3 regions of the Mesorhizobium sp. B1-1-7 genome follow, and region 1 is predicted to be linked to each of the others. Evidence: predicted binding sites of a transcription regulator. Region 1 holds the regulator's gene; each other region holds the start of a gene.
What was found. The regulator LexA, encoded in region 1, represses DNA repair genes until DNA is damaged. The targets are predictions, from matches to a motif close to TGTTCNNNNTGTGTTCNG.
Positions count from the first base shown of each region.

Region 2: FJ978_RS23840 (PA0069 family radical SAM protein) is a predicted target of LexA. The motif match lies at 2,768-2,785, and genes of this name have one in related genera.
Region 3: FJ978_RS08835 (ATP-dependent helicase) is a predicted target of LexA. The motif match lies at 3,134-3,151, and genes of this name have one in related genera.

Region 1 covers NZ_VFWQ01000001.1:206,843-212,608, reverse strand. Annotated here, with positions in the region: gene FJ978_RS01035 (pyridoxal-phosphate dependent enzyme) at 1-727, shown strand, start outside; gene lexA (transcriptional repressor LexA) at 1,263-2,015, shown strand; gene FJ978_RS01025 (ComEC/Rec2 family competence protein) at 2,009-4,462, opposite strand; gene gltX (glutamate--tRNA ligase) at 4,566-5,766, shown strand, end outside.
Region 2 covers NZ_VFWQ01000014.1:140,927-146,692, forward strand. Annotated here, with positions in the region: gene FJ978_RS23815 (4-(cytidine 5'-diphospho)-2-C-methyl-D-erythritol kinase) at 1-817, shown strand, start outside; gene moaB (molybdenum cofactor biosynthesis protein B) at 804-1,358, shown strand; gene FJ978_RS23825 (aldehyde-activating protein) at 1,501-1,935, shown strand; partial or broken gene FJ978_RS33285 (hypothetical protein) at 1,925-2,171, opposite strand; gene FJ978_RS23835 (glycosyltransferase) at 2,188-2,709, opposite strand; gene FJ978_RS23840 (PA0069 family radical SAM protein) at 2,860-4,014, shown strand; gene FJ978_RS23845 (ribonuclease HII) at 4,145-4,840, shown strand; gene FJ978_RS23850 (F0F1 ATP synthase subunit B) at 5,098-5,589, opposite strand; gene FJ978_RS23855 (F0F1 ATP synthase subunit B) at 5,600-5,766, opposite strand, start outside.
Region 3 covers NZ_VFWQ01000004.1:335,060-340,825, reverse strand. Annotated here, with positions in the region: gene FJ978_RS08850 (Zn-dependent hydrolase) at 1-945, shown strand, start outside; gene FJ978_RS08845 (M20 aminoacylase family protein) at 938-2,098, shown strand; gene FJ978_RS08840 (hypothetical protein) at 2,412-2,585, shown strand; gene FJ978_RS32745 (hypothetical protein) at 2,891-3,064, shown strand; gene FJ978_RS08835 (ATP-dependent helicase) at 3,166-5,259, shown strand; gene dapB (4-hydroxy-tetrahydrodipicolinate reductase) at 5,268-5,766, shown strand, end outside.

The DNA of each region.
Region 1 (5,766 bases):
GCTGCGCCTCGATCTTGGCCGTGCCGACCAGCGGATATTCCTCAAGCTCGAGACCCTGTCGCCGATCGGCGCCTTCAAGCTCAGGCCGGCGCTCAATGCCTTGCTTTCTCGTGACGCCGATGAGCTCAGGCTCGGTGTTGCGATCGTCAGTTCGGGCAACATGGCCTATGGGATGGCCTGGGCGGCTAGGGCTCTTGGCGTTCCGATGGCCGCCTACATGTATGCCGGCGCGCCGCAGACCAAGATCGACGGTGTCCGCCGTCTTGGCGGCGAGGTGCGCTTTGTCTCCCACGGGACCTGGTGGCGCTACATCACCGCGATCGAGCGGCCCGACATTGGCGAACTTCTCATCAATCCCGTTACCGATCAGGCGGTGCTGGCTGGCAATGGCACCATCGGCCTCGAGATTGTCGAGGATCTGCCGGATGTCGATTTCGTGCTGACGCCATATGGAGGCGGCGGCATGACGACCGGCGTTGCAAGTGCGCTCAAGGCCCTTCGTCCGCAGGCGAGGGTCTTTGCCGTCGAGGACGAGAACGCAGCGCCGGTGACCGCCGCACTGGCGGCCGGACGTATTGTCGAGATCGAGACACGGCCCTCCTTCATCAAGAGCATTGGCGGTCCCTCCCTGATCCCCGAACTGTGGCCGTTGGCGAACCAGCTCATCGACGGTGCCATCGCCGTCAGCCTGCAAGAGGTGACGGAGGCCATGCGGCTCCTGTTCTAGAAGGCCAAGGTCGTCGCCGAGGGCGCGGGCGCCGCCTCGCTGGCCGCGGCTCTCCGCAGCGAGCAGGCGACCGGCAACGTCGTCTGCGTCATCTCCGGCGGCAATATCGATGCGGAATCCTATGCGCAGGTGCTGGCCGGTGCGATCCCGCCAGCCTGATCCCGTACCTGCTTCCGAACCGGCGATTGTTGGCGTTTTGATTTCGTTTCGTTCACGGCAGGCAAGCCGATCGCAAGCGCGGAAATCGGCCTCGCCGGGCTCTGCCGTCGGCTGATGCCGAGCCATGTCGCAAGACAGGCCACAGGCTATTAACCAAACATTTCAATGCGGGCGACGGGCGGCAACGGGCGAAAAACCCCGATTTCCGGCCTGTCCGGGGCCGCAAATGATTTCGGCTCTCTTACCAAATTCACTAAACTTTAAACGGTTGCAGAACACAACTGGAACAGATAGTGTTTGTTCTGGGTTTGTTTTTCGATTCTGGATCAGAACCATTCTGGATCAAAACCCTTGTCCAGATGCCTTGGGGGCCGCCATGCTGACACGCAAGCAACATGAACTCTTGATGTTCATTCATGAACGGCTCAAGGAAAGCGGTATTCCGCCCTCCTTCGACGAGATGAAAGAGGCGCTCGACCTCGCCTCCAAATCAGGGATCCATCGCCTGATCACGGCGCTGGAGGAACGCGGCTTCATTCGCCGGCTGCCCAACCGGGCGCGTGCGCTGGAAGTGCTGCGGCTGCCGGATTCGATCGCGCCGGGCCTCAACGCGGCAAAGAAATTCTCGCCAAGCGTCATCCAGGGAAGTCTCGGCCAAGGCGGTCTCGGTCAGGGCAGCCTCGGCCGCCAGATCAAGCCGGCACCGTCGCGCTTTGCCGCTGCCGGCAATGACGACGATGCGGTTCCAGCGGTGTCCATCCCGGTCATGGGTCGCATCGCCGCCGGTGTGCCGATCGATGCCATCCAGCATCAGACGCATACCATCTCGGTGCCGCCGGACATGATCATGGGCGGCGAGCACTATGCGCTCGAGGTCAAGGGCGACTCGATGATCGAGGCCGGCATCTTCGATGGCGACACGGTCATTATCCGCAACGCCGATACGGCGAGCCCGGGCGAGATCGTCGTGGCGCTGGTCGACGAGGAGGAAGCGACCCTGAAGCGGTTTCGCCGCAAGGGTGCTTCGATTGCGCTTGAAGCCGCCAATCCGGCCTATGAGACGCGCATCTTCGGGCCGGACAGGGTCAAGGTGCAGGGCAAGCTCGTCGGGCTGATCAGGCGCTACTGAGCCGGCACGGCACTTGGCTTGTCAGGTTTGCGATAGGGCTCCAGGCCCCTCGCCTCGCGCGAAAATTTTCGCTGCGCGTGCCAGGGCCGATACGGGCTATCTACTGCGAAGCTGATGGTTGGCGGACCGGTGGCCGATTGGCGGTCGAAGAAGATGGCCGCACTGCCCTTGCGGGCGAGCTGCCGTTTGGTGACGACGAGAACCAGCGGATTGTGGCAAGAATCATAGGCCGTCGCGTCATTGACAATGATCAGGTCGGCGAAGCCACAGGCCTTCCAGGTATCCTTGCGGTCTTCGACATGCGCTATGATCGCACCGGACGGGTGCCTGGCGAGACAGACGCCGTCAGTGCAATAGAACGGCGCTCCCGGCGGGAGATTGACGGCATCGGCAATATCGAATTGTCCATCCGCCTTGTCGAACATCTCCGGCAGGATGATGGTTTCGGATCTCAGCGCGCGCTTCCAGTTGTCGACCGTGAATTCATTTGGCCGGGGCCGGCTGACCGCGAGTTCGCCGCCGCCGATCGGCAGCGCGACCAGCCGCGCATCTTCCGAGACCAGCACATCCGGCGGGCGCGTGTCGGACACCGCCAGCAAGCCGGCGAGCGCGAATGGAAGCGCTGCAAGCCGCAGCCACGTCGTCGCCATCGTCGCGATGACCAGGGCAATCGTCACCAGCAGCACGGATTGCTGTGAGATGAGCCCGACAGCATCGACCGGAGAGCGTTCCGATATCCACGCCGAAATGGCGATCATCGCGGTCAGGCCCTTGCCCATCAGGTAAAGGGATGGCGCATCCAGTCCGAACGGCATCAGCAGCGCGCTGGCAACGGCCAGGAACATCACCACCGACACGATCGGCATGACGGCCAGATTGGCGAACAGGCTGAGCGGCGACACCCGCTGGAAATGCCAGATGGCAAACAGCGCCGTGGCGCTGCCGGCGATGATGGAGGTCATGGCCAATCCGCCTGTCGCCAGCAGGAATTTTCGGGTCAGGAAACCGGGCAAGGAGCGCTTCGGCGGCGGCGGTCTGGTCTTTCCCGCACGGTGATCCGCCCAGCCCGCATAGGCGCCAACCAGGGCCGCGGTCGCAGCGAACGACATCTGGAAGCTCGGACCGACCACCTCATGCGGCGAAACCAGGATGACGGCGATCGCCGAGATCGCAAGATTGCGCATGGTCAGCGCCGCGCGATCGAACAGGACGGCAATCAGCATCACCGCCAGCATGATGAAGCTGCGCTCGGCGGCGACGACGACGCCGGAGATGACGAGATAGGCGGCGATCGACAAAAGTGCGGCCGCGGCCGCGTATTTCTTCACCGGCCGGCGCGCGGAAAAGTCGGGGAACAACGCGAAGGCGCCGCGCAGCAGACCCATGATGGTGCCGGCGACCAGCGCCATGTGCAGTCCCGAAATGGAGATGATGTGATAGATGCCGGTGCGCCGCATCGCTTCGTTGATTTCGTCGGGGATGCCGGCGCGCACGCCGACGATCAACGCCGCCGCGATCTCGCCTTCGGCGCCGCCGACGCTGCCCCTGATATGGTCGGCAATGGCTTCGCGGGCGTTTTCTATCGCTGAGGAAAGGCGGGCCGACAGCGGCATGCCACCGTCATCGGCCGCAACGACTTTTGGATTGCCGAGAAAGAACCCGCTGCCGCCGATGCCGGCGAAATAGCTGTCGAAGGAGAAATCGTAGCTCTCCGGCCGCACCGGACCGGTTGGCGGCAACAGCTTGGCGTAGCCCGTGACAAGGGAGCCGGCGGTCATTTCCGGCGGTATCTTGCGTGCCGAAAGCCGAACCCTTTCCGGCGCGTAGCGCAGTTTCGGCCGGGCGGTCGATGTCACGTCGATGGTCAGCCGGATGCGGCCGGTCTCCATCTCTTCGATCGAGACCACGCGGCCGCTCAGTTGCGTCGAGATTTCCGAGCCCAGCATCTGGGTTCCGGTGCGCCACGTCTCGACCTTGGCGGCGAGCAAGCCAAGCGCGCACAGCAATGCCGCCGTCATGCACAGATGGGTTTTCGGCCACGAGCGCGAGACAATCGCCAGCAGGCCCATGAGGGCCACCACCGCGACAGGCCTGGCGAAGTCCGGTTCGGCTGCCAGGGAAAAATAGCCGATCGCGCCGATTGCAAGGCAAACCGGCACCAGCAGGAAGCCAATGCCGCGGTCAAGCTCCAGCTCCGCCGCCGCAGTGATGCCGTTGCGCAGGCGCGGCAATGACAGCCGGCCGAGTTGCCGACGCACACGCACGATCCTGCCGGCCGGCGACGAAACTGGGGCGGGGATATCCGGTAGCGACTGCTTGCCTGAACCCGGCACGAGAGGCGATTGCGTCGGCAACTCGGCCGGCAGCGGCATCGCAAACAAGGACCGCTCGCTGACGCCAACAACTGCGTCCTCGCCCTGATCCGAGCCCCGGCTTCGTCCAGCCATCGGGTCTGCCCCTTGCACCCCTGACGCCCTATGGTACATGAACGCGCGACGCGCGAAAGTCCGCGCACCCCACACCCCGCTTCAGACGCTTCCCGAGAGTTCAATGTCCGACAAGGTCGTCACCCGTTTTGCCCCCTCGCCCACCGGCTACCTGCACATCGGCGGCGCGCGCACGGCGCTGTTCAACTGGCTGTATGCAAAGCATACCGCCGGCACGATGCTGCTGCGCATCGAGGACACCGATCGCGAGCGTTCGACCGAGGCGGCGACGGCCGCGATCCTGGACGGCCTCACCTGGCTCGGTCTGGGCTGGGATGGCGACGCGGTTTCGCAGTTCGAGCGCGCGCCGCGACACCGCGAGGTGGCCGAGGAGCTGGTGCGCCTGGGCAAGGCTTATTACAGCTACGAGACCCCCGCCGAACTCGAGGCGATGCGCGAGGCAGCGCGCGCCAAGGGCCTGCCGCCGCGCTACAACGGCCAGTGGCGCGATCGTGATCCGTCCGAAGCCCCGCCCGGCGTCAAGGGCGCAATCCGTGTCAAGGCGCCGACGGAGGGCGAGACCGTGGTGCACGACCGCGTGCAGGGCGAGGTGCGCTTCCCCAACAAGGATCTCGACGACTTCATCATCCTGCGCTCCGACGGCAACCCGACCTACATGCATGCCGTCGTCGTCGACGATCACGACATGGGCATCACCCACATCATCCGTGGCGACGATCACCTGACCAATGCCGCCCGCCAGACCGTGATCTACAACGCCATGGGTTGGGATGTGCCGTCGATGTCGCACATCCCGCTGATCCATGGCGCCGACGGTGCCAAGCTGTCGAAGCGGCACGGCGCGCTTGGCGTCGAGGCCTACCGCGCCATGGGCTACCTGCCGGAAGCACTGCTCAACTACCTGGCGCGCCTGGGCTGGAGCCACGGCGACGACGAGATCATGTCGATCAAGGACATGGTGTCCTGGTTCGACATAGGCGACGTCAACAAGGGCGCGGCCCGTTTCGATTTCGCCAAGCTGGAGGCGATCAACGGCGCCCATATGCGCCGCATGGCCGATGCCGAACTCTTGGACATCTTCATCGCCACCCTGCCCTATCTCGAGGGTGGCCCGGCGATGGCCGCGCGCCTCGACGACCGCAACAAGGCGCAGCTGCTGGCAGCGCTGCCCGGCCTGAAGGAGCGCGCCAAGACGCTGGTCGAGCTCGTCGACGGCGCCGCTTTCCTGTTTGCCACGCGGCCGCTGCCGATCGACGACAAGGCGGCACTCCTGCTCAACGACGATGCCCGCAAGATCCTGCGCG
Region 2 (5,766 bases), on a different contig from region 1:
CGGCTATCACCTGATCGAAAGCCTGGCGGTGTTCACGCGTTTTGGCGACCGGGTCGAGGTCGCGCTCGCCGACAGCGACGATTTCACCGTGTCCGGGCGCTATGCGCCGGAGGCCCCCCTCGACGCCGGCAATCTGGTGCTGAAGGCACGCGACGCGCTGCGAAGAGCGGCCGGACCGCACAAGACACCGCCTGTCGCCATCAAGCTTGAAAAGAACCTGCCTGTCGCCTCTGGTGTCGGCGGCGGATCCAGCGACGCGGCGGCGGTATTGCGCGGCCTGGTGCAGGCATGGGGTCTGGACATCGATGGCGCCGGGCTGGCGCGGATCGGGCTTTCGCTTGGCGCCGATGTGCCGATGTGCCTGGCGGCCAGGCCGCTGGTCGCGCGCGGCATTGGTGACGAGCTGTCGATGGTGCCGGACGTCTCGGCGCTGGGGCTGGTGCTGGTCAACCCGGGCATGCCGGTCTCGACGGCCGAGGTGTTTTCGGCACTTTCCCGCCGCGACAACGAGCCGTTGCCGCCGCTGCCGCGCGGCATCGATTTTCACAGCCTGCGCAACTGGCTGGAACTCACCCGCAACGATCTCCAACCGGCGGCGCAGGCGATACAGCCCGCCATAGGCCGGGCGCTCTCATGGCTCGATAAGGCTGGATCGGGTTTTTCGCGCATGTCCGGTTCGGGCGCGACGTGCTTCGGCCTGTTCGAGACCGGCAATGTCGCCAAGCGCGCGGCGGCCGAGATCCGCGGCCGCCAGCCCGACTGGTTCGTCGCGGCGACGCGCAGCATCGCATCGGAGGGCGCAGATGGCCAGAACTGACGAAAGCCGGTCCTTCATTCCGGTGCGTGTCGCGGTGCTGACCGTTTCCGACACACGCAGCCTCGCCGACGACAAATCCGGACAGACGCTGGCCGACCGCATCACCGACGCCGGCCACATCCTGGCCGCCCGCGACATCGTCACCGACGACCGCGACAATATCCGCGACAAGGTGCTTGGCTGGTCGAAGGACGCGGCAATCGACGTCGTCATCACCACCGGCGGCACCGGTTTCACCGGCCGCGACGTCACCCCGGAGGCGCTGGAACCGATCTTCGAAAAGCGCATGGACGGCTTTTCGGAAGTGTTCCACCGCATCTCCTACGACAAGATCGGCACCTCGACGATCCAGAGCCGGGCGACCGGCGGCGTCGTCAATGCCACTTTCGTCTTCGTGCTGCCAGGTTCGCCCGGCGCCTGCAAGGACGCATGGGACGGCATCTTGAAGGCGCAGCTCGACTACCGGCATATGCCCTGCAACTTCGTCGAGATCATGCCGCGCCTGGACGAGCACCTGCGGCGCGGCAAATCGGCTCTGTAAAAGCCGAGGCAAGGCGCCGGTTTCACGTCGCGTTTGCCGGGCAAAACGCTGCCCTCGCCTTCGAAAGACCATTCCAAACGCGATGCCGGAGGAAGTACCTTTCGTAGCGGCGGCCCTTGCCGTTGACGATGAGGCGGAAGCGATGACTGTGCATGCCGGCGGATGCCATTGCGGCAACATACGCCTTCGATTTTCAACCGACCTCGACCCCTCGCAAATCGAAGTCCGCGCCTGCCAATGCGCGTTCTGCATCAAACATGGCTCGCGCGCCGTTGCCGATCCGCTCGGACAATTGATCGTCTCGGTCGAGGACCACGCCCGTTTGCATAGATACCGGTTCGGATTGCGCACCGCCGACTACTTGATCTGCCGGGACTGCGGCGTCTATGTCGCGGCGATCACCACCGATGGCGGGGATGCAAGGGCGATCGTCATCGTCAATGCCCTGGACGACCGGCTGCGGTTCAGCCGCGAGCCAGCCGCCATGGACTATGATGCCGAGAGCAGGCAAGAACGCATTGCCCGGCGACAGGCACGCTGGATGCCTGTGGATATCCTGTCCGCTTTCAGCGGATGACCGGTTCGCCGTGAAACCGCCGGCGCGAAGGCGCAGATACGCCGAAGCCGACTTCCATCATCAGCCGCGGCGTGCGCGCCGGCACGGCGCCCATGTGGAAGCCGAGGCCAGCTTCGCCGGTCAGTGTACCGGGCTCTGCTCGCCATAGGCGTCCAGTACCTCCTTGGCGGGATGGCCGACAGTAGGGCTAGCTGATGCTTGAGGGCGCGGCGATCATGGCTGCCCCTGACGTAGACAGCAGCTGCAAAAGAATCATTTGCGCGATTCCCGCTTCGCCGGCGCTACCCAGATCTCGGCGTCGAGCTTCCTTGTCGCCAGGCCGCGTGCAAGCGCCTCGGCACTGCCGGCGTGCTTCGACAAGGACGCTGCCTGCCGCTTGCTGATCACCAATCCGTCGGCCAGGGCACGGTTTCCCGAAAACACCCGCGCCAGGAACGGCACGCGGCTGCCACGTGCACGCGAGAACCGCGCCGCCATGGTTTGCCGAGCCGTGTGGGCGACGACCGCTTCGGTCCAGCCCTCCACCAGCCTGGCGCCCGGTTCCAGTAGCAACAGCCAGTCGCCCTTGGCCTGCCGGATGCCGGCGGCGATACCGCCGCTCGTCACATAATGGCAGCCGGCATGTTCGGCGACATGATGCGTCTGGTCGGTGGAACCGGTGTCGCAGACGACGACCTCGCGCACCACGCCCTCGACGGCGCCGCCAATCAGCGAGCCGAGCGTGCGGGCGAGAGCCTCCTCGTCATTGCGGGTTTCGATGAGAACACTGAGCATCATCAGCCGAATAGCGGAAAGGTGGACACGATGCCAGTTCTTGCAGCGCACCATAGAAGGTTCTTGCTTTGTTCTCATCAAGGGAATAGGAATAATTTCATGAGCAGAGCGATTCGACACAACATGGACAGTCCCTGGGAGCGGGCGAAGATGGAGCCGATAATGCGCGCCGACATTGCAGCCTTCGGGGCAGGACGAGCCGAGATGGCCAATGCGATGATCGAGCAGAGCGGCATGCGCATCCGTCCGGACCGCAACCGTGGCCGGTCAGCGGGCATCAATCCGTCCGGCCGGTTCGAGCCGGTCACCCGGCATGTCTTCGATGATGGCTGGAGTTCGCTGGAGGAACTGCCGCCGTTCAAGACCGAGGTGCAGGTGGAAAGGCCGCGCACCATCATCACCCGCAACGAATCGCCAGACATCTCCTTCGACCGCTCGATCAACCCCTATCGCGGCTGCGAACACGGCTGCGTCTATTGCTTCGCGCGGCCGACGCATTCGTTCATGGGCCTGTCGCCGGGCCTGGATTTCGAATCCAAGCTATTCGCCAAGCCGGATGCGGCGCGGCTGCTCGACAAGGAACTGTCGAAGGACGGCTACCAGCCACGCACCATCGCCATCGGCACCAACACCGATCCCTACCAGCCGATCGAGAAGCAGTACCGGATCATGCGCGAGATCCTCGAAGTGCTGGAGGCGCGCGGCCATCCGGTCGGCATCGTCACCAAATCCGCTTTGGTGACGCGCGACATCGACATCCTGTCGCGCATGGCCGAGCGCGGGCTCGCCAAGGTGGCGCTGTCGGTGACGACGCTCGACCGCATGCTGGCGCGCACGATGGAGCCGCGCGCATCGACGCCGACCAAGCGGCTGGAGGCGATCAGGCAGCTTTCCGATGCCGGCATTCCGGCCTCGGTCATGGTGGCACCGATCATCCCCGGCCTGACCGACCAGGAGATGGAACGGATCCTCGATTCGGCGAGCGCTGCCGGCGCGCGCGAGGCGGGTTATGTCGTGCTGCGACTGCCGCTGGAGGTCAGCCCGATCTTCAAGGACTGGCTGCTGCGCCACTATCCCGACCGCTATCGCCACGTAATGTCGCTGATCCGCTCGATGCGCGACGGCAAGGACTACGATTCGGAATGGGGCAAGCGCATGAAGGGCGCCGGACCCTATGCCTGGCAGATCGGCCGGCGCTTCGAGATCACCGCCAAGCGGCTCGGCCTCAATGCCGAACGGCGCACGCTGCGAACCGACCAGTTCGTCGCCGCGGGAAAGGACCAGGAGCAGCTGATGCTGCTTTGATCTTTCTTTTTCGCTTGTGAAATCCCGTCCGGCCTGCCCCGGCCAGCAGACGGTGCCCTCCCGGTCCGGCGCCCCACCCGACCCGGAGGGACTTGCGGAGAATCGGAACCGATGCGAACCTCGCCGCAACATGGCTCGCGCGCGTTCTGATTCTCCGCTTCTCTTCGAAATTGTCGAGAAACCCGATTTCTCCTTCGAGACGAAGGCGATGGCCGACGGCCTGTGGCCTGTGGCGGGGATGGACGAGGCTGGCCGTGGCCCGCTGGCCGGGCCGGTGGTCGCTGCTGCAGTGGTGCTCGACCCAGCCAACATTCCCGAAGGCCTCGATGATTCCAAACGGCTCAGCCATTTGCAGCGCGAGGCATTGTTCCTGCGCATTCTGGGCTCCGCGCAGGCGATCTCGATGGCCTCGATCAGCGCCGAGGGCATCGACGGCAGCAATATCCTCAAGGCGAGCCTTGAGGCGATGCGACGCGCGCTGGTCGGGCTGTCGGTTCGGCCTAAGCTCGCGCTTGCCGACGGACGCGACGTGCCGCCGGGGTTGCCGTGCGAGGGCCGCGCGTTGATCAAGGGTGACCAGCGCTCGCAGTCGATCGCCGCTGCCTCCATCGTCGCCAAGGTCATGCGCGACCGCATGATGTGCGGTTGCGGCAGCCATAACGGCCGCTACGGATTCGAGGTGCACATGGGTTACGCCACGGCCCGGCACCGCACGGCCATCGAGGCGCACGGCCCGGTCGCGCGGCTGCACCGCGTGTCGTTCTCGCCGTTCAGGCTGGGCGGTGCCGAGGTGGTTGAAGAAGAGAGTTTGGCAGGGCTGGATTGAGCTGAGCGCCTAATCTCCCCACTCGAGGGGGAGATGTCGCCGAAGGCGACAGACGGGGTAGGTTCGACGGGGCGCGGCGCCCCTTCATATGAAAGATCAGGCCGGCGCATTACGTGAGGCGACCCCCTCTGGCCTGCCGGCCATCTCCCCCTCAAGGAGGGAGATTAGCGCTTCGCCGCCTTCGCCATCTGATGTCCGCACAACAAAAAAAGCCGCCAGGTTGCCCCGGCGGCTTTTTGATTTCCAACGCTGTCAGCTCAGTTGAGCTTTGCCTTCACGTCCGCGAGCGAAGCCTTGAACAGATCGGCCCCGGCCTTGGCGTCGACCTTGGCGGCGAGCAGCGCGCGGGCGGCTTCGACGGCAATGTCGACGGCACTGGCGCGAACTTCGCTGATGGCGTCACGCTCGGCCTGGCCGATCTTCTGCTCGGCCAGCGCGGTGCGCCTGGTAACATAGTCTTCGGTCTTCTTGTGCGCTTCGGCGGCGAGCAGATCGGCCTCGCGCTTGGCGGCCGCGACGATGTCGGCTGCCTCCTGCTCGGCTTCCTTGCGCTTGCGCTGATACTGGCCAAGCAGTTGCTGGGCCTCCTCGCGGAGCTTGCGTGCCTCGTCGAGCTCGCTGCTGATGCGCATGGCGCGGGCATCGAGCGCCTTGGCGATCAGGCCTGGCACCTTGATATAGACGGCGATGGCCAGGAAGATGACGAGGGCTATCGTTGCCCAGAGCGTCGCGAGAGATGTGGCGTCCATGATGCGCTCCTCACCGGGCCACGGATTTGACCGCGGCCGCGATCTCGGCCTTGCTGGCCTTGCCGCCGACCAGTGCCTCGACGATCGCCGAAGCGGTATCCTCGGCGATGCTGCCGACTTCCTTCATGGCGTTGGCCTTGATGGAAGAAATGCGCGCCTCGGCCTCGCCGAGCTTTT
Region 3 (5,766 bases), on a different contig from region 1:
GGGCTGGAGGTGATCGAGACGCTGAAATCATCAGGCCTTTCGCCGTCGCGCCCAATTGCCGTCGCAGCCTTCACCAACGAGGAAGGCGTGCGCTTCTCTCCCGACATGATGGGATCGCTGGTCCATGCCGGCGGCGTTGAAGTTGAAGCGGCACTCGCCGCCGTCGGCACGGACGGCAGCACGCTCGGCCAGGAACTCGCCCGCATCGGCTATGCGGGCGATCGCGAACCTGGCTTTCTCAAGCCGCACATCTATGTCGAGCTGCATATCGAGCAGGGGCCGGTCCTGGAGCGCGAGGGCATCCCCATCGGCGCGGTGGAGAGCCTGCAAGGCATCTCCTGGCAGCGCATCACCATCGACGGCGTCGCCAACCACGCCGGCACCACGCCGATGTCGATGCGCTGCGATGCCGGATATGCGGCTGCACGCGTGGTCACCTTCCTACATGACCGGGCAGCGGCCTCCAATTCGCCAACCGTTGCCACTGTCGGCACGATGCGCTTGGAGCCGAACGCCATCAACGTCATTCCATCGCGCGCCGTCTTCACCGTTGACCTGCGCGATCCCGACGAACAGCATTTGCAGGCGGAGGAGGCGGCGCTGGCCGCCTTTCTGGAACGGCTCGCCGACGAGGGCATCACCGTGACGGTCGAGAGGCTGGCGCGCTTCGAGCCCGTCATTTTCGACGGCCGGGTCGTCGAACTGATCGAGGCCGCCGCGAGCAAGCGCGGGCTCGTCTCGAGGCGCATGACCTCGGGCGCCGGCCATGACGCCCAGATGATCGCGCGCATCGCGCCGGCGGCGATGATTTTCGTGCCGAGCGCCGGAGGCATCAGCCACAGTCCCCGCGAGCACACCGAAGATGCCGAGCTTGTCGCCGGCGCCAACATCCTGCTTGATGTGGTCGCCGACCTTGCGGGGATGGGGGAGCGCGGGAATGGCTGAACTCGATTCCGAAACGCTGCAGCGGGAAATGACCGGGTGGCGGCGTGACCTGCACGCGCATCCCGAATTCGGCTTTGAGGAGAAGCGCACCGCGGCCTTCGTCGCCGCCAAGCTGCGCGAACTCGGCTTGGACGATGTCACCGAGGGCGTCGGCGGGACTGGTGTCGTCGGCACGCTGAAGCGCGGCAGCGGCAACCGTGCCATTGCGCTAAGAGCCGACATGGATGCGCTGCGCATCGCCGAGCAATCGACGGCCTCGTACCGGTCCGGCAATCCCGGACTCATGCATGCCTGCGGCCATGATGGCCACACGGCAATGCTGCTCGGCGCGGCAAAGCGGCTGGCAGCGGAGGGTGGTTTCGACGGCACCGTGCGCTTCATCTTCCAGCCGGCGGAGGAATGGGGCAGGGGCGCGCTGGCCATGCTCGATGATGGCCTGATGCGGCGTTTCCCCTTCGACGAGATCTTTGGGCTGCACAACATGCCCGGCCTGCCCGTCGGGCATTTCGAGACCCGCGCCGGCCCGATCATGTCGGCCGAGGACATCTTCGAGATCGTGCTGAGCGGGCTCGGCGGCCACGCGGCGCGGCCGCATTCGGGCAACGAAACGCTGGTCGCCGCCTGCGCGCTGGTCACCAATCTGCAGACCATCGTCTCGCGCAGGCTGAGCCCGGCCGACATATCGGTGGTTTCGGTGACCGAACTGATCACCGACGGCTCCCGCAATGCGCTGCCCGGCTTGGCCCGCATCCTTGGCGACGCACGCAGCTTCCGCCCCGAGGTCAGCGCCGGGATCGAACGCCAGATGCGTATAATCGCCGAAGGCACCGCCGCCGCCTACAACGTCACCGCCGAAGTGAACTACAGCCGCGAATTCGTGCCGCTGCGCAACGATGTCGAACTGGTCGACGCGGCTTTCGCTGCCGCCAGGGACGTCTTCGAACCCGGCAACATCGCGGTGGCGGCTGAGCCGATGACAGCCTCGGAGGATTTTGCCCGCTTCCTCGACCACGTGCCGGGCTGTTTCGTCTTCCTAGGCAATGGCGAGGCCTCGGCGCCACTCCATAACTCCAGCTATGACTTCAATGATGAGGGGTTGCTATTCGGTGCCAACTTCCATGTCGCCATCGCCAGGCGACGGCTTGGGGTTTGAAGGGCGAGGACTCGTTTGGTTCGTTTTGCGGGGGAAAACGCCCGGAAAGAGCCAAAATCCTCGATCCTGCATGACGCAGCGGCAAGACTCAGCTAGCCTCTTCCTTGCGGCGGACCTCTTATCCGCTTGGCCGGCGCCTTTCTCCTCCCAAGCGGCGCCGGCCTTCTTCTGCGTGGCGCCGCCTTGCTAAATTAGCACTCATTAAATTTGGAATATTCGCACTTCCAGGAAGTTAGGGTCTTGCTGGCATAAGGCGGCGGGTCTTTGGGGACTTGCGGGAAGACAGATGCGCGGGCGGAACTGGATAAAGGCGTTGCGTCAGGACGAAGCGCGGCAGGTGCGTGCGCGTATCGCCGAGCTCGAACGGAACCTGACGGCGGCGTCAGCGTCCCCAAGCCGTCAGCAACGGCACGAAGCCGGGCACGAACTGCGCAATGCCAAGTTCCGCCTCGAGCGGCTCGAGGAATGCATCTCGGCGATGCCTTGAACACCCGACCTGTTGCAAGGAGCCCAGAACCTGCTGCACGGAGCACTGGCTCACTTGCCGACAGTGCCCGTGTTTACGACGGGGTTGCTGGCGAGGCTTTGTTCAGCGCCGGGAGCCGTCGTTGGCGGCAATTTGTTGTCGCAGGCCGAAACAGCCAATACCACCAGGACGAGGCCCAATCTTAGCTTTTTCATCGCTATCGCCTTCTGTCTCAAAACGAGGTGATGTCGGTTTGGTTGCGAATTTCGCGTGAGGGAACAAAACGCCGTTCCTTTGGTTGATCCCGATCACGGGAGAACCGATCCATGGTCCGTTTGCTTCTGGCAGCCACCCTTGCCCTTCTCGCATACCGGCTCGCTCGCAAGATGATCGATGAGGTGCCCGACAATTTCGACCCGCTGTTGCTGCCGGCGCCAAGAAGCGACCGCGAAGCTCTGCGCCGTCAATCGGCGGCGATGGGTGTCGATCCCAAACGGTAGTCCCCAAGCGATAGTCCCCCAAGCGATAGTCTCCAAAGCGGTCGTCCCCTATCGTGCCGCTTCTGTGTTGCGAACAAAGCGGAAACGATGCTTGATGGGCGATGAACCTCGCCGCCCATGATTCGACCTTTGTGGAATCGACCGTCCCGCCCGCCTACCTTGAGCGGTTGAACGACGCCCAGCGCCAGGCCGTCGAGCATGGCGACGGCAAGATCGCGGGGCCTTTGCTGGTCATTGCCGGCGCCGGCTCGGGCAAGACCAACACGTTGGCGCATCGCGTCGCGCACCTGATCGTCAAGGGCGCCGACCCGCGCCGCATCCTGCTGATGACCTTTTCGCGGCGCGCCGCGTCCGAGATGGCGAGACGCGTCGAGCGCATCGCCGGTGAGGTGCTCGGCCGCGACGCGACGGTGATCACGGATGCGTTGACCTGGGCCGGCACCTTTCATGGCATCGGCGCCCGGCTGCTGCGCGATTATGCGCTGGAGATCGGCCTGGATCCGGCCTTCACCATCCATGACCGCGAGGATTCCGCCGACCTGATGAACCTGGTCCGGCATGAACTCGGCCTCTCGAAGACTGAGGCGCGCTTTCCGACCAAGGGCACCTGCCTCGCCATCTATTCGCGCGCCGTCAACGCGCAGGCGCCGTTGGGCGAAGTATTGGGTTCCGCCTTTCCCTGGTGCGCCGGCTGGGCCGAGCAGCTGAAGCAGCTGTTCGCCGGTTACGTCGAGGCCAAGCAAGCGCAGAACGTGCTCGATTACGACGATCTGCTGCTCTATTGGGCGCAGATGGCGGCCGAGCCTGAAATCGCCGCGCATCTGGGCGGGCGTTTCGACCATGTGCTCGTCGATGAATACCAGGACACAAACCGGCTGCAGGCTTCGATCCTGATGGCGCTGAAGCCCGACGGTGCCGGGCTGACGGTGGTCGGCGACGATGCGCAGTCGATCTATTCGTTCCGCGCCGCCGAGGTGCGCAACATTCTCGATTTCCCCAAGCAGTTCGCGCAAGCCGCCGATGTGGTGATGCTGGAGCGCAACTACCGCTCGACCGAGACCATCCTCGCCGCCGCCAACGCGGTGATCGGCGAGGCCTCGGAACGCTTCACCAAGAACCTGTGGTCGGAGCGCAAATCCACGGGCAAGCCGAGACTGGTGAACGTCCGCGACGAGGTCGAGCAGGCGAATTTCGTCTGCGATACCATCCTGGCCGAGCGCGAGGCCGGCATCGCGCTGAAATCCCAGGCGGTGCTGTTTCGTGCCTCGCACCACAGCGGGCCGCTCGAGATCGAGCTGACGCGGCGCAACATTCCCTTCGTAAAGTTCGGCGGTTTGAAGTTCCTCGATGCCGCCCACGTCAAGGATGTGCTGGCGGTGCTGCGCTTCGCCGAAAACCCGCGCGACCGCGTCGCCGGCTTTCGGGTGCTGCAGCTTTTGCCGGGAATTGGCCCTTCGGCCGCCGCGCAGGTCGTCGAGACGATGACATCGGCGCTGGACGAGGCGATGGGCCTGGCCGGATGGCGCCCGCCGCAGCGCGCGGCGGACGACTGGCCAAGCTTCGTCGCGCTCTATTCGGGCCTGCGGGCCGGCGCCAAATGGCCTGCCGATCTCGAACAGGTCAGGCTGTGGTACGAGCCGCATCTGGAGCGCATCCATGAGGATGCGATCACGCGCCGCGCCGACCTTTTGCAACTCGAGCAGATCGGATCGGGTTATGCCTCGCGCGAACGGTTCCTGACCGAGCTGACGCTCGACCCGCCGGACGCGACCAGTGACCAGGCCGGGCCGCCGCATCGGGACGAGGATTATCTGATCCTGTCGACCATCCACTCGGCCAAGGGCCAGGAGTGGAAAAATGTCTTTGTGCTCAACACCGTCGATGGCTGCATCCCGGCCGATCTCGGCGTCGGCACCAAGGAGGACATCGAGGAGGAGCGCCGGCTGCTCTACGTCGCGATGACACGGGCCAAGGACAACCTCAACCTGGTCATGCCGCAGCGCTTCTTCCCCCACGGCCAGGCGGCGCGCGGCGACCGCCATCTCTATGCCTCGCGCACCCGTTTCATCCCGGCCTCGATCCTCGCCGCGTTCGAACAGATGTCGTGGCCAAGCGCGCAGGCCGCGCAGGGCAGGGCGCCCCGGCCGGACGTGCGGGTCGACATCGGCGCGCGCATGCGTGGCATGTGGAAATAGCCGAGGCCATGCCGCAGCCGCCGATCAGGATCGCCATCGCCGGCGCGCTCGGCCGCATGGGCCGCCAGATGGCTGACGCCGTGCGGGCCGATCCACGGCTGGCGCTCGCCGCTCGCTTTCATCGGCCGGGCATTGTCGGTGATGGGCTGGTTAGCCGCGAGGAGGCGCTTGCCGCGGCCGATTTGGTCATCGACTTCACCACGCCGGCGGCCTCGGCTGACCTGGCAAGGTTTTGCGCTGCCCGCGGCGGGCCGGCCCTGGTCATCGGATCGACCGGTTTCGATGCGACTGAACTCGCCGACATCGCCGAGGCCGCGAAGATCATCGCCATCGTGCGCTCCGGCAGCTTTTCGCTGGGGCTGAACATGCTGGTCGGATTGGTCGAACAGGCGGCGACAGCGCTCGATCCCGAAGACTGGGACGCCGAGGTCTTCGAGGCGCACCACCGACACAAGATCGACGCGCCGTCGGGCACCGCCTTGATGCTTGGCCAAGCCGTGGCCGGCG